One region of the Vibrio misgurnus genome, then DNA from elsewhere that is predicted to be linked to it. Evidence: riboswitches for the same ligand, from Rfam matches in the RefSeq annotation. Region 1 holds a riboswitch; each other region holds the start of a gene.
What was found. Region 1 has a riboswitch for cyclic di-GMP ahead of OOK74_RS11870 (glycosyl hydrolase family 18 protein). Riboswitches for the same ligand answer to the same signal wherever they lie in the genome.
Positions count from the first base shown of each region.

Region 1 (3,283 bases):
CACCTTCAGGATCGCTAGACTGTGAACCATCTAATGTAACAGTGATTGGACCGGTAACCGTTTTATCCGCGCCGGCACGAGCAATTGGTGCTCGGTTTTCTGGTTCAGTTGAACCATCACCATGGCCTAAACCTTCATGCATGGCATTGAGTAAATCACCATTATCTGCATCCATCTCCCAGTGGAAGATACCGCCCATACCTTGCTGCATCACATATTGAGCTTTGGCTTTGATTGAGCGTGGATCATCGTAGGTGATCAAATCACCGGTTGAGGCTTTAAACAGGTACGGCGCTTCAGCCGCTTGGTCATAACCGTATTCAAATCCTTGACTTGCACCGTGGTTATTGACGATATCGCGATAATCCACCACGCCATTTTCCCAAGTGCCTTTAATTGGGCCAGTCGCAACGCCAGTAAATGGATTACCATTGGTGTAGTTGTGTACACCGGTCCAACCACGTCCATAAGCGGCTGCGCCAATCACCAGTTTTTCCGCTGGAACACCTTGTTCTAGTAACAGCTCGACACCGCGCGAAGCGTAGTATTTGGATGCCGATTCGGCGCTGTTGACGCTAGACTGATGTAGTCCGGTTTGATGGTTTAATACGCTGTTATCCCAAGCTCCATAGAAGTCGTAAGACATCATATAGATGTTATCAAGGTATTTAGCCGCTTCAGCATAATCAACCACTGCCAGCTTATCGTAACCGACGTTAATCGCTGAAGTGAGCTCATAGTAGCGGCCATTTTTGCTGCCCAGCTCATCAAGCATGGTACGTAACTCTTTAAGAATTGTTACATACAGCTCACCATCGCGCTCTTTATCGCCAAGATTTGGGTTAGCACCGCCACCGCCTGGGAATTCGAAGTCAATATCGACCCCATCGAAAAATTTCCAAGTTTCGAGGTATTCACGGACTGAGGCAACGAAGGTATGTCGTTTCGCATCGTCGTGCATCAGGAAGAACGGATCAGACAGCGTCCAACCGCCAATCGATGGCAGAATTTTTAGATCGGGATTGGCTTTTTTCGCCGCCATCATTTGTCCAAAGTTGCCTTTGTAGGGAGCAGACCAACCTTCAACACCAAGTTGTGGTTTTTGAATTGCTGCCCATGGGTCGTGGATTGCCACTTTAAAATCGTCACGGCCAGCACAGGCGCTTTGCAGTGCTTGGAAAGATCCATCGATAGTTTTGAGCGAGTCATTGATGCCATCGCCGCCACAGATTGGCACAAAACCGTAAAGAATGCGGTTTAGGTTAGCGGTCGGTACTTTATCCATCGGATAATTACGGCCATAAACTCCCCACTCAACAAAGTAGGTACCGACAATTTTGCCCGATTGATTCTGGTATGGTTGGTTGTTTTCAGTCCAAATGGTCGACATGGGTTCTAAATGGCTGCCATCGGTATCGGCAATGGTGAGCAACTGGGTCTCTGAGCGACTGGTGCCGTCTTGGTTTTCCAGCTCCACCGCCATATTATAGCGGCCACCTTTACTCATTTTAAACACCGCTCGGTTGGCGGAGGCTGCACCTTCCCAAACCACTTGATCATCGAGCAAAATCCGCGCGGTTTGCGCTGCATCGCCAGACCATACATCCCAAGTGACTTCAATGCTGATCTCATCATGTACCGCTTTAACCAGCTTTTCATAAGCGACTTGCGATTGATCAACTTCGACTAGTGCGTAAGTGTAATCGCCCCAGCCTAAGGTTGGTTTACCCGGCGCAGCAGCGAATACGCTGGCGCTGGTGAGCGCCGTTAAAATAGACAGGGAGAGCATAGATTGTTTAAGCATAAACATAACCTTGATGATTAACCCATAAGATCATCAAAACAACCATTGGTTGATTTGCAACCCCGCTACCATAGAGTGCAATAAGCACTCGACAGGCCGGAAGCTTTGCGTCTCATCTTTTCAGATGATTTGCCAAATGGATATGATTGATAAACAACAAACATAGACAACGGCTTAACAGTGAGTCCGCTAGTTTATGTGTAAAAAATGCTTTTTTAAGCGTTGGTTATGATCGCACAATCAAACCAAGCCAAAAGTCGCTGCGGATTATCGCCGTTGCAAAGCCATAGATACAAACGATTTGCTGTGATACTTATTCAAAAAAACGGAAGTGGTTGATGAACTTTTCGTTGAATAATAACTGCGTCGAATAATCGTGATGTGAATAGTTTTTTCTCTAGGTAGGAGTTAACACTACGGCATCATTTCTGCTATGGCTAAGCAGTTTGTTTTTACACCGTTAGTTTGAGCGTGAGGGCGTGGGTGAGTGATATCTGCGCCGTGTATTGGGGCAAAAAACCTGCCGTAGCAGGTTTCTGAGTCAGAGTGTGAATGGCTTCATTCGACCATTGACCGCACAGCGAGTTTAAGGTTGCTCACCGGCTAAGAGTCGGCGTTCAATGTCGGCTAGGGCGGCTGGTAAATCGGCAATTGTATCAATTAAGTAGTGAGGTTTACCTAGTTGCAATTTAGCGCTGGCGCGTTCACGGGCCGCTTGTAGCGTTGCCGCGTCGGCATTTTGATACTCTTCGAGGGTTAACCCGGCCTCGTTGCCCGACAGCAGTAAACCCACTGTCCACATGCCGGCATTGTGGCCTTCTTCAATACCTGGCAGCGCATCATCGACTTTGACGCAAGCGCGCACATTGGTTACCCCAAGTTCAATTACATTTTTCAGTGCCATAAAGGGGGCTGGTCGGCCGCCTTGCGCTAAGTCATCCGTTGCGACCACATAATCTGGGTGATAACCGTAATCGGCCGCGACCGGGATCAACACATCCATGACTGGACGTGGGTAGCCAGTGCAAGATCCAATCTTAATGCCTTGCTTTTTCAGTTGATTAACCACCTCTAACGCGTGTGGGATCGGCGCTGCGTGATCGGCGACTTTAGCGATTTGCAACGGCATAAAGGCGGCATAAATCGCATCAATATCGCTGGCATCCATGGCACGACCGAATTGATTTTGCCAACGCTCGGCAACGCTCGGTAGTTTGCCAACTGCTTCAATGTGCTGCCATTTACCCAGCCCCATTGGCTCGCGTGCTTCATCAAGGCTGATCGCAAAATCAAAACCTTGTTTGAACGCTTCAACAAAAATCGAGGTTGGCGCAAAGGATCCAAAATCAACAATGGTGCCAGCCCAATCAAAAATAACCGCTTGAATCGGAGAGTGCATAGTGTTTCCTTAATGTGAATAACCCATTTGCTGGCTTACGGCGAGCAAAGCGGAGTGCAAAATATCCAGAGCTTTATCCA
Region 1 covers NZ_CP113242.1:106,859-110,141, forward strand. Annotated here, with positions in the region: gene OOK74_RS11870 (glycosyl hydrolase family 18 protein) at 1-1,804, opposite strand, end outside; cyclic di-GMP riboswitch class I at 1,857-1,948, opposite strand; gene phnX (phosphonoacetaldehyde hydrolase) at 2,391-3,203, opposite strand; gene OOK74_RS11880 (aspartate aminotransferase family protein) at 3,213-3,283, opposite strand, start outside.

Region 2 (3,283 bases), 210 kb from region 1:
TCAACGGCAGGCATCTCACTATTACAAAAAGGGGTGGCGGACATTGCAATGACCTCACGTTACCTGACCGAAAGTGAGGCGCAAAATGATCTGCACAGTTTTACGCTGGCGTTTGATGGTTTAGCCATTGTGGTTAACCAAACCAATCCAATCACCAATTTAAGCCGCGAGCAGCTTTACGGCATCTACAAGGGCCAAATCACTAACTGGAAACAAGTCGGTGGTCATGATCAGAAGATTGCCTTGGTCACTCGGGAGGCCTCTTCCGGCTCGCGCTACAGCTTTGAAAGCTTGATGGGATTGACCAAAACAGTCAATAATCGCCAAGTGTCTGACGTTACTCCAACCGCTTTAGTGGTGAATAGCAACAGCATGGTGAAAACCTTAGTCAACCACAATACCCAAGCGATTGGCTTTATCTCGATTGGTTCGGTCGATAAATCGATTAAGGCCATCCAGTTTGAAAAAACCGAACCCAGCGCAGATAACATCGCTAAACACAGCTACCAACTCTCACGCCCTTTCTTGATTTTGCACTACCCAGAGAAAGCAAGTGAGCAGACCAAGCAATTCATTGCCTTTTTACAATCTGAACCAACCAAAAAATTGATTGTGGAATATGGCTATATTATGCCAAGCAATGAAGAGTAACTTGCCGGATTAAGAAGTGTTCGGAGCAAAAAAGACTAAGGAGAGCTTGTGCTCTCCTTAGTTGAATTTGATTTGTTGTCGTTTGTGATCGTTAGCCACTAAAAATGCAGTTGGATCACTGAAACCACCACACAGCCAGGGCGGCGCACACCTTCAATTTCAACCTTAATTTCACGTTCAATCTCAAGACCTTTTTTGATCGGCGTGACTTTTGATAACGTACTCACCGCCCGCACGCGGTTGCCCGCTTTAACTGGGTATGGGAAACGCACGGAATTAAGGCCAATGTTGACCACCATTTTGGCACTCGGGAATAGCGAATTCTCTTCATCAACACTGTCGGTCAATTTCGGCAATAACGCTAGCGTCAAAAAGCCATGCGCGATGGTCGTTTTAAAGGGAGATTCCACTGCAGCACGCTCAGGATTGGTATGGATCCACTGCATATCTTCGGTGACAGCACCAAACTGATTAATGCGCGATTGATCGACCAGCAACCATTCACCCGTGTGGATCACTTCACCCACTTGATGTTGTAGCTGATCATACACTTGTTGTGCTTGAGGATTGAGCACAATCGGCTCTGGGATGGGAGTCTCTTCATTGGCTGGCAAATGCAAATCTTTCACCCAAGCAAATAGCGGGCGACGATGGGTTTTGCTCAAAATATCATCCCAGTATTCACGTACTGAAGGTGACATCCACTGTTTAAACTCAGTGTGCTTAACCAAATGTTCAGCTCGATGCTTTAGCAGATCAGCGACTCTCATCACAACCTCATTCTTAACCAAGAAGAAATATAAACGTCCTAATTTTGAAGTACTTCACAGTAAGCTGCAATGACTTTCGGGCGTACAGGCGTATTCTGTAAGCAACAAGCTAAATAAAAACAACAAGTTAACAATAAAACATTATTTTATTAGTCTTATCTCGATGAAAGTAATTACACCTTTCATTTTAGCTGCCAATCTCAAAATTGTTGGTGATTCGATCACTATGTTTGAGCCTGAAATCATGTAGGCAAAATCTGACCTTACACCAAGCATTCCCATAGAAAACACGATAATCATTTACATTTAATATCAATCAGTTAAATGTAAAATCATCATGATGAGAGTTTGATTCCATAAATTGGGCACTCAGTGGCTTTCTGGGCTTAATTTGGTTAAATTTGCGCTTGATCACATTTCGGCAAACCACTTGAAAAAGTGGGACGCAAAACCACCGGTCTGTGGCGTTCAAGCCGCTCGTTCAAACACAGGCTTGATCGCTATGATAGCGGGGTTGCCAGCACAGTTTCACTGCGTTGTCGGCTTGCGTTGCTGAATGAACAAAAAAATAACGCCTGACTATCGATCAGGCACAATATGTCAGCCAACAAAAAAGAGTTTGTGATGAAAAAGCAACCTATAATGACCGCTATTACTTTAGCATTATCGGCAATCAGTGGTATCGCCTATGGCCATGGTTATGTGTCAGCAGTGGAAAACGGCGTCGCGGAAGGACGTGTCGCATTGTGTAAATATGCCGCCAATGACAGCGGTGAGAAAAACACCAACTGCGGCGCAATTCAATATGAGCCACAAAGTGTTGAAGGACCGGAAGGTTTCCCAATCTCAGGACCGCGTGATGGCAAAATCGCCAGCGCAGAAAGCGCACTGGCCGCTGCACTTGATGAGCAAACTGCGGATCGTTGGGTAAAACGCCCAATTCAAGCCGGTCCACAAAACTTTGAGTGGACGTTTACCGCCAACCACGTCACCAAAGATTGGAAATACTACATCACCAAACCGGATTGGAACGCCAACCAAGCCCTATCACGTGATTCTTTTGATCTAAACCCATTTTGTGTGATTGAAGGCAATATGGTGCAACCGCCGAAATTGGTTAGCCATGAGTGTATTGTGCCTGAGCGCGAAGGCTACCATGTGATCCTTGCGGTGTGGGATGTGGGTGATACGGCGGCGGCGTTTTACAACGTCATCGATGTCAAATTTGCTGGCGATAGCCCAGTGATCCCAGATTGGCAACAAGGTGGGCAGATCATCCCAACCATGGACCTGAGTATTGGTGATACCGTATTTACTCGTGTATTTGATGCTGCCGGTGAAAACCCAGCTTACCGCACTGAGCTTAAAATCGATTCGCAAACGCTGACCCAAGCCAACCAGTGGTCTTATGCTTTAGCCAGTAAAATCAACCAAACCCAAACTCAGCTACGAGCTGGCCAGCTCAATGGTGATCAGTTTGTGCCAGTATACGGCACTAACCCAATCTATCTAAAAGATTCGAGTGGCTTACAACGGGTTGAAATCGGTTATCACATCGAAGCACCACAGCCAGAATATTCGCTCACCGTATCCGGTTTAGCTGCCAACTACCAGATTGGTGAACAACCGGTGCAACTGGATCTGACGCTTGAAGCGCAAGGTGACATGACCGCAGAACTGACGGTGTATAATCATCATCAGACACCATTAGCAAGCTGGAGCCAAGCCATTAACGATGGTGAAGTAAAATCAGTGCAATTGACACTCAGCGAAGCCAAAGCTGGCCACCATATGCTGGTGTCTCGCAGCAAAGATCGCGATGGCAACTTGCAATATCAACAAACCCTAGATTTCATGCTGGT
Region 2 covers NZ_CP113242.1:577,131-580,413, reverse strand. Annotated here, with positions in the region: gene OOK74_RS14355 (phosphate ABC transporter substrate-binding protein PstS family protein) at 1-651, shown strand, start outside; gene OOK74_RS14350 (MaoC family dehydratase) at 750-1,421, opposite strand; cyclic di-GMP riboswitch class I at 1,832-1,943, shown strand; gene gbpA (N-acetylglucosamine-binding protein GbpA) at 2,046-3,283, shown strand, end outside.
Region 2: it holds a riboswitch for cyclic di-GMP, as region 1 does, so the genes downstream of both, gbpA (N-acetylglucosamine-binding protein GbpA) here and OOK74_RS11870 (glycosyl hydrolase family 18 protein) in region 1, are expected to answer to the same signal.

Region 3 (3,283 bases), on a different replicon from region 1:
GGTATTAGTAACATCGGCCAGCCACATGAAACGCGCCATGCGCGAATTTCAATCAGCAGGTCTAACCCCGATTGCGGCACCGACCAATTACTTAGGTCATCTGAATATTATTCAGCCTTGGGACAAGTACATTCCAAAATCACGCTATCTTGAACAAACTGAGCTATTTTGGTACGAAAGCTTAGGGCTACTGTGGCAAACGCTACGCGATAGCGTGGTGGGTGATGCCAGTCCTGCACCTGAAACGAAACCGGTCAATGTCACGCTGGCCGATTAACCACCGGTTATGCCTTAGTCTGTTCGACTCGCAACAGCGATAGTGCACATTCGCTATCCTGTTGCGATTGCGGATTGATTTAAGGTACAAGGTCAATAAGCTATCACTGCTAGACCTATCAATTCAGAAATAAGTTACCGTTTGATGAATGAATTTGATTGCAGTTGCTGGCGGCGCAGTCTAAAATTCACCCGCAAATGATAAAACCAATATGATTGTAAACCGCTGTTTTTCGGCGGTTTTTGTATTTTATTACTTTAGGCATCATGATTGTTACGCCCAAGATACGTTATGTGTGGTGACTCGCACTCCAAGTATCATAGCTTGCTCAATCTCGCCTTACCTGCTGATTTAATTCACCAATAACATTCGCTGACATCAGCAGTCATCGATAGGAACACTCTATGGCTACGATAAAAGATGTGGCGCGCCTTGCTGGTGTGTCAACCACCACCGTTTCCCACGTGATCAACAAAACTCGCTTTGTGGCAGAAACCACCCAAGAAAAAGTGATGGAAGCGGTGCAACAACTTAACTACGCACCAAGTGCTGTGGCACGCAGTTTAAAGTGTAATACCACACGCACGATCGGCATGTTAGTGACTCAATCGACCAATCTCTTCTTCTCTGAAGTGATCGATGGGGTGGAAAGCTACTGTTACCGCCAAGGTTATACCTTGATCCTATGTAACACTGGCGGCATTTATGAAAAACAGCGAGATTACATTCGGATGCTCGCCGAAAAGCGGGTCGATGGTATTTTGGTGATGTGCTCTGATCTCACCCAAGAACTACAAGCCATGCTGGATGTGCATAAAGACATTCCGAAAGTGATCATGGACTGGGGGCCTGAAACTTCCAATGCGGATAAGATCATTGATAACTCAGAAGAAGGTGGCTATCTGGCGACCAAGTATCTGATTGAGCACGGACACCGCGACATTGCTTGCTTAAGTGGTCATTTCATCAAGGCGGCCTGCCAAGAGCGTATTCAAGGTTTTCGCCGCGCAATGGCAGAGGCCAATTTACCCATCAATCAAGATTGGATTTTAGAAGGCAACTTTGAGTGTGATACTGCGGTGCTAGCGGCCGATAAGATCATCGCGATGGATAAACGCCCCAGTGCTGTATTTTGCTTTAATGACACGATGGCGTTAGGTCTCATCAGTCGCTTACAGCAAAAAGGGATCCGCGTGCCAGAAGATATGTCGGTGATTGGCTACGACAATATTGAATTGGCCGAGTATTTCTCGCCGCCATTAACCACGGTGCACCAACCGAAACGCCGCGTAGGTAAAAATGCGTTCGAAATCTTACTGGAACGGATTAAAGATAAAGAGCATGAACGGCGAATTTTTGAAATGCATCCTGAAATTGTCGAACGGGATACCGTAAAAGACTTGACAAAATCCTAACTTACTTGAAAATTCACACCATCTATATTTGAAAGCTTGTCACATAAATCTGACAAACCTCATATAGAAAGAGTAGGATTAGTTCTGCGTATTCTCATAATTGAAACATTAAACTGTGAGAATGCGCTAAGAATGACTGATTTTTATCAGGAAGAATGTCACGCACAGGGCAAACCATTTGAAAGAGTGGGACGCAAAGCCTCCGGCCTAAACCAACAACTTGGTAGGTAGCGGGGTTGCCGATGGCAAAAATGCATACAGGCTGTTGACTGATTATTGACACCTTGGCTGCATGTTTTTGCTAATTTTCTCGGGCCTGATTTGGTGGCGTAGGTAACAATACTCCGAGACTAACAGCATGGATAAACCAGTATTAAAAGATTCAATGCGGCTCTTTGAGCAGCTAGGACGTGTGAAATCTCGTTCAATGTTTGGTGGCTTTGGTATTTTTGTCGACGATACAATGTTTGCACTTGTGGTCAACGATACGCTGCACATCCGTGCCGATGAAGCCTCGATTGAAAAATTCAAACAACAAGGTTATGCCCCATACGTTTACAAAAAACGTGGCTTCCCTGTCGTGACCAAGTATTACGCTCTGCCTGACAATTGCTGGAGTGATCCAGCCTCAATTCTAACTGAAGCTCATACCGCGCTTGATGTGGCTAAAGCAGAGCGTGAAACGCAAGCCCAAACCAAACCTGACCGTTTAAAAGATCTGCCTAACCTGCGTTTAGCGACCGAAAGAATGCTCAAGAAAGCCGGCATTGAAACGGTCGCCTCTCTCCAATCCAACGGCTCTGTCGCTGCCTATAAAGCCATTCAGCGTACTCATACTGCCGAGGTGAGCTTAGAGTTGCTGTGGGCCTTAGAAGGCGCAATTGAAGGTAAACACTGGTCGGTGATCCCACAGCAGCGCCGTGATGAGCTGTTAAGCCATCTCTAGATTAGTGTGATGATAACACTCACCGCGTCAAGCACAGAGTTCGCGACATAAATACCCAACCCGCGCCAATCATGGCGCGGGTTTTTTATTGCTCAATCACTCATCGGTATACCGGCCGCCGTTATCGTGATCAGCTAGGGCTAAATGCCGCGCTTAACGGATCTGACGCTGAATAAACTCGATTGAATGCTGATTGAACAGCTCCGGCTGCTCAACATTACACACATGCCCACAATTGGGGATCTCGTACAGCTCACTTTGTGTGTGCAGCGCCACCATCTCTTTAACCGGATGAATGAACATGTAATCTTTCTCACCCATCAGATATAAGGTGGGGATTGGCAATTCACGGTCACGGAAATAACGCATCAAAGGATTAACTTCAGCGGTTAAAGTGAACCAACGTTTAAACTCTTTTTGACACAGTTTTTGCGCTTCACGAATAAATAGATGACGTGACTCTTTTTGGCTACGCTGTGGCATCACAACGTAAGCAAACAGTCGATATAACCACATGTAAGGGATGATATGTTTGCTCCAATGCCCAAGCTTAACCAGCACTTGTGAACGAGTATTGAGCCGCGTGACTGCCCCACCCAGCACCATCGAGTTAACACGATGAGTGGCAAGCTCAGCCAGATTACG
Region 3 covers NZ_CP113241.1:1,406,586-1,409,868, forward strand. Annotated here, with positions in the region: gene elyC (envelope biogenesis factor ElyC) at 1-277, shown strand, start outside; gene purR (HTH-type transcriptional repressor PurR) at 682-1,692, shown strand; cyclic di-GMP riboswitch class I at 1,851-1,936, shown strand; gene OOK74_RS06605 (TfoX/Sxy family DNA transformation protein) at 2,051-2,638, shown strand; gene OOK74_RS06610 (alpha/beta fold hydrolase) at 2,792-3,283, opposite strand, start outside.
Region 3: it holds a riboswitch for cyclic di-GMP, as region 1 does, so the genes downstream of both, OOK74_RS06605 (TfoX/Sxy family DNA transformation protein) here and OOK74_RS11870 (glycosyl hydrolase family 18 protein) in region 1, are expected to answer to the same signal.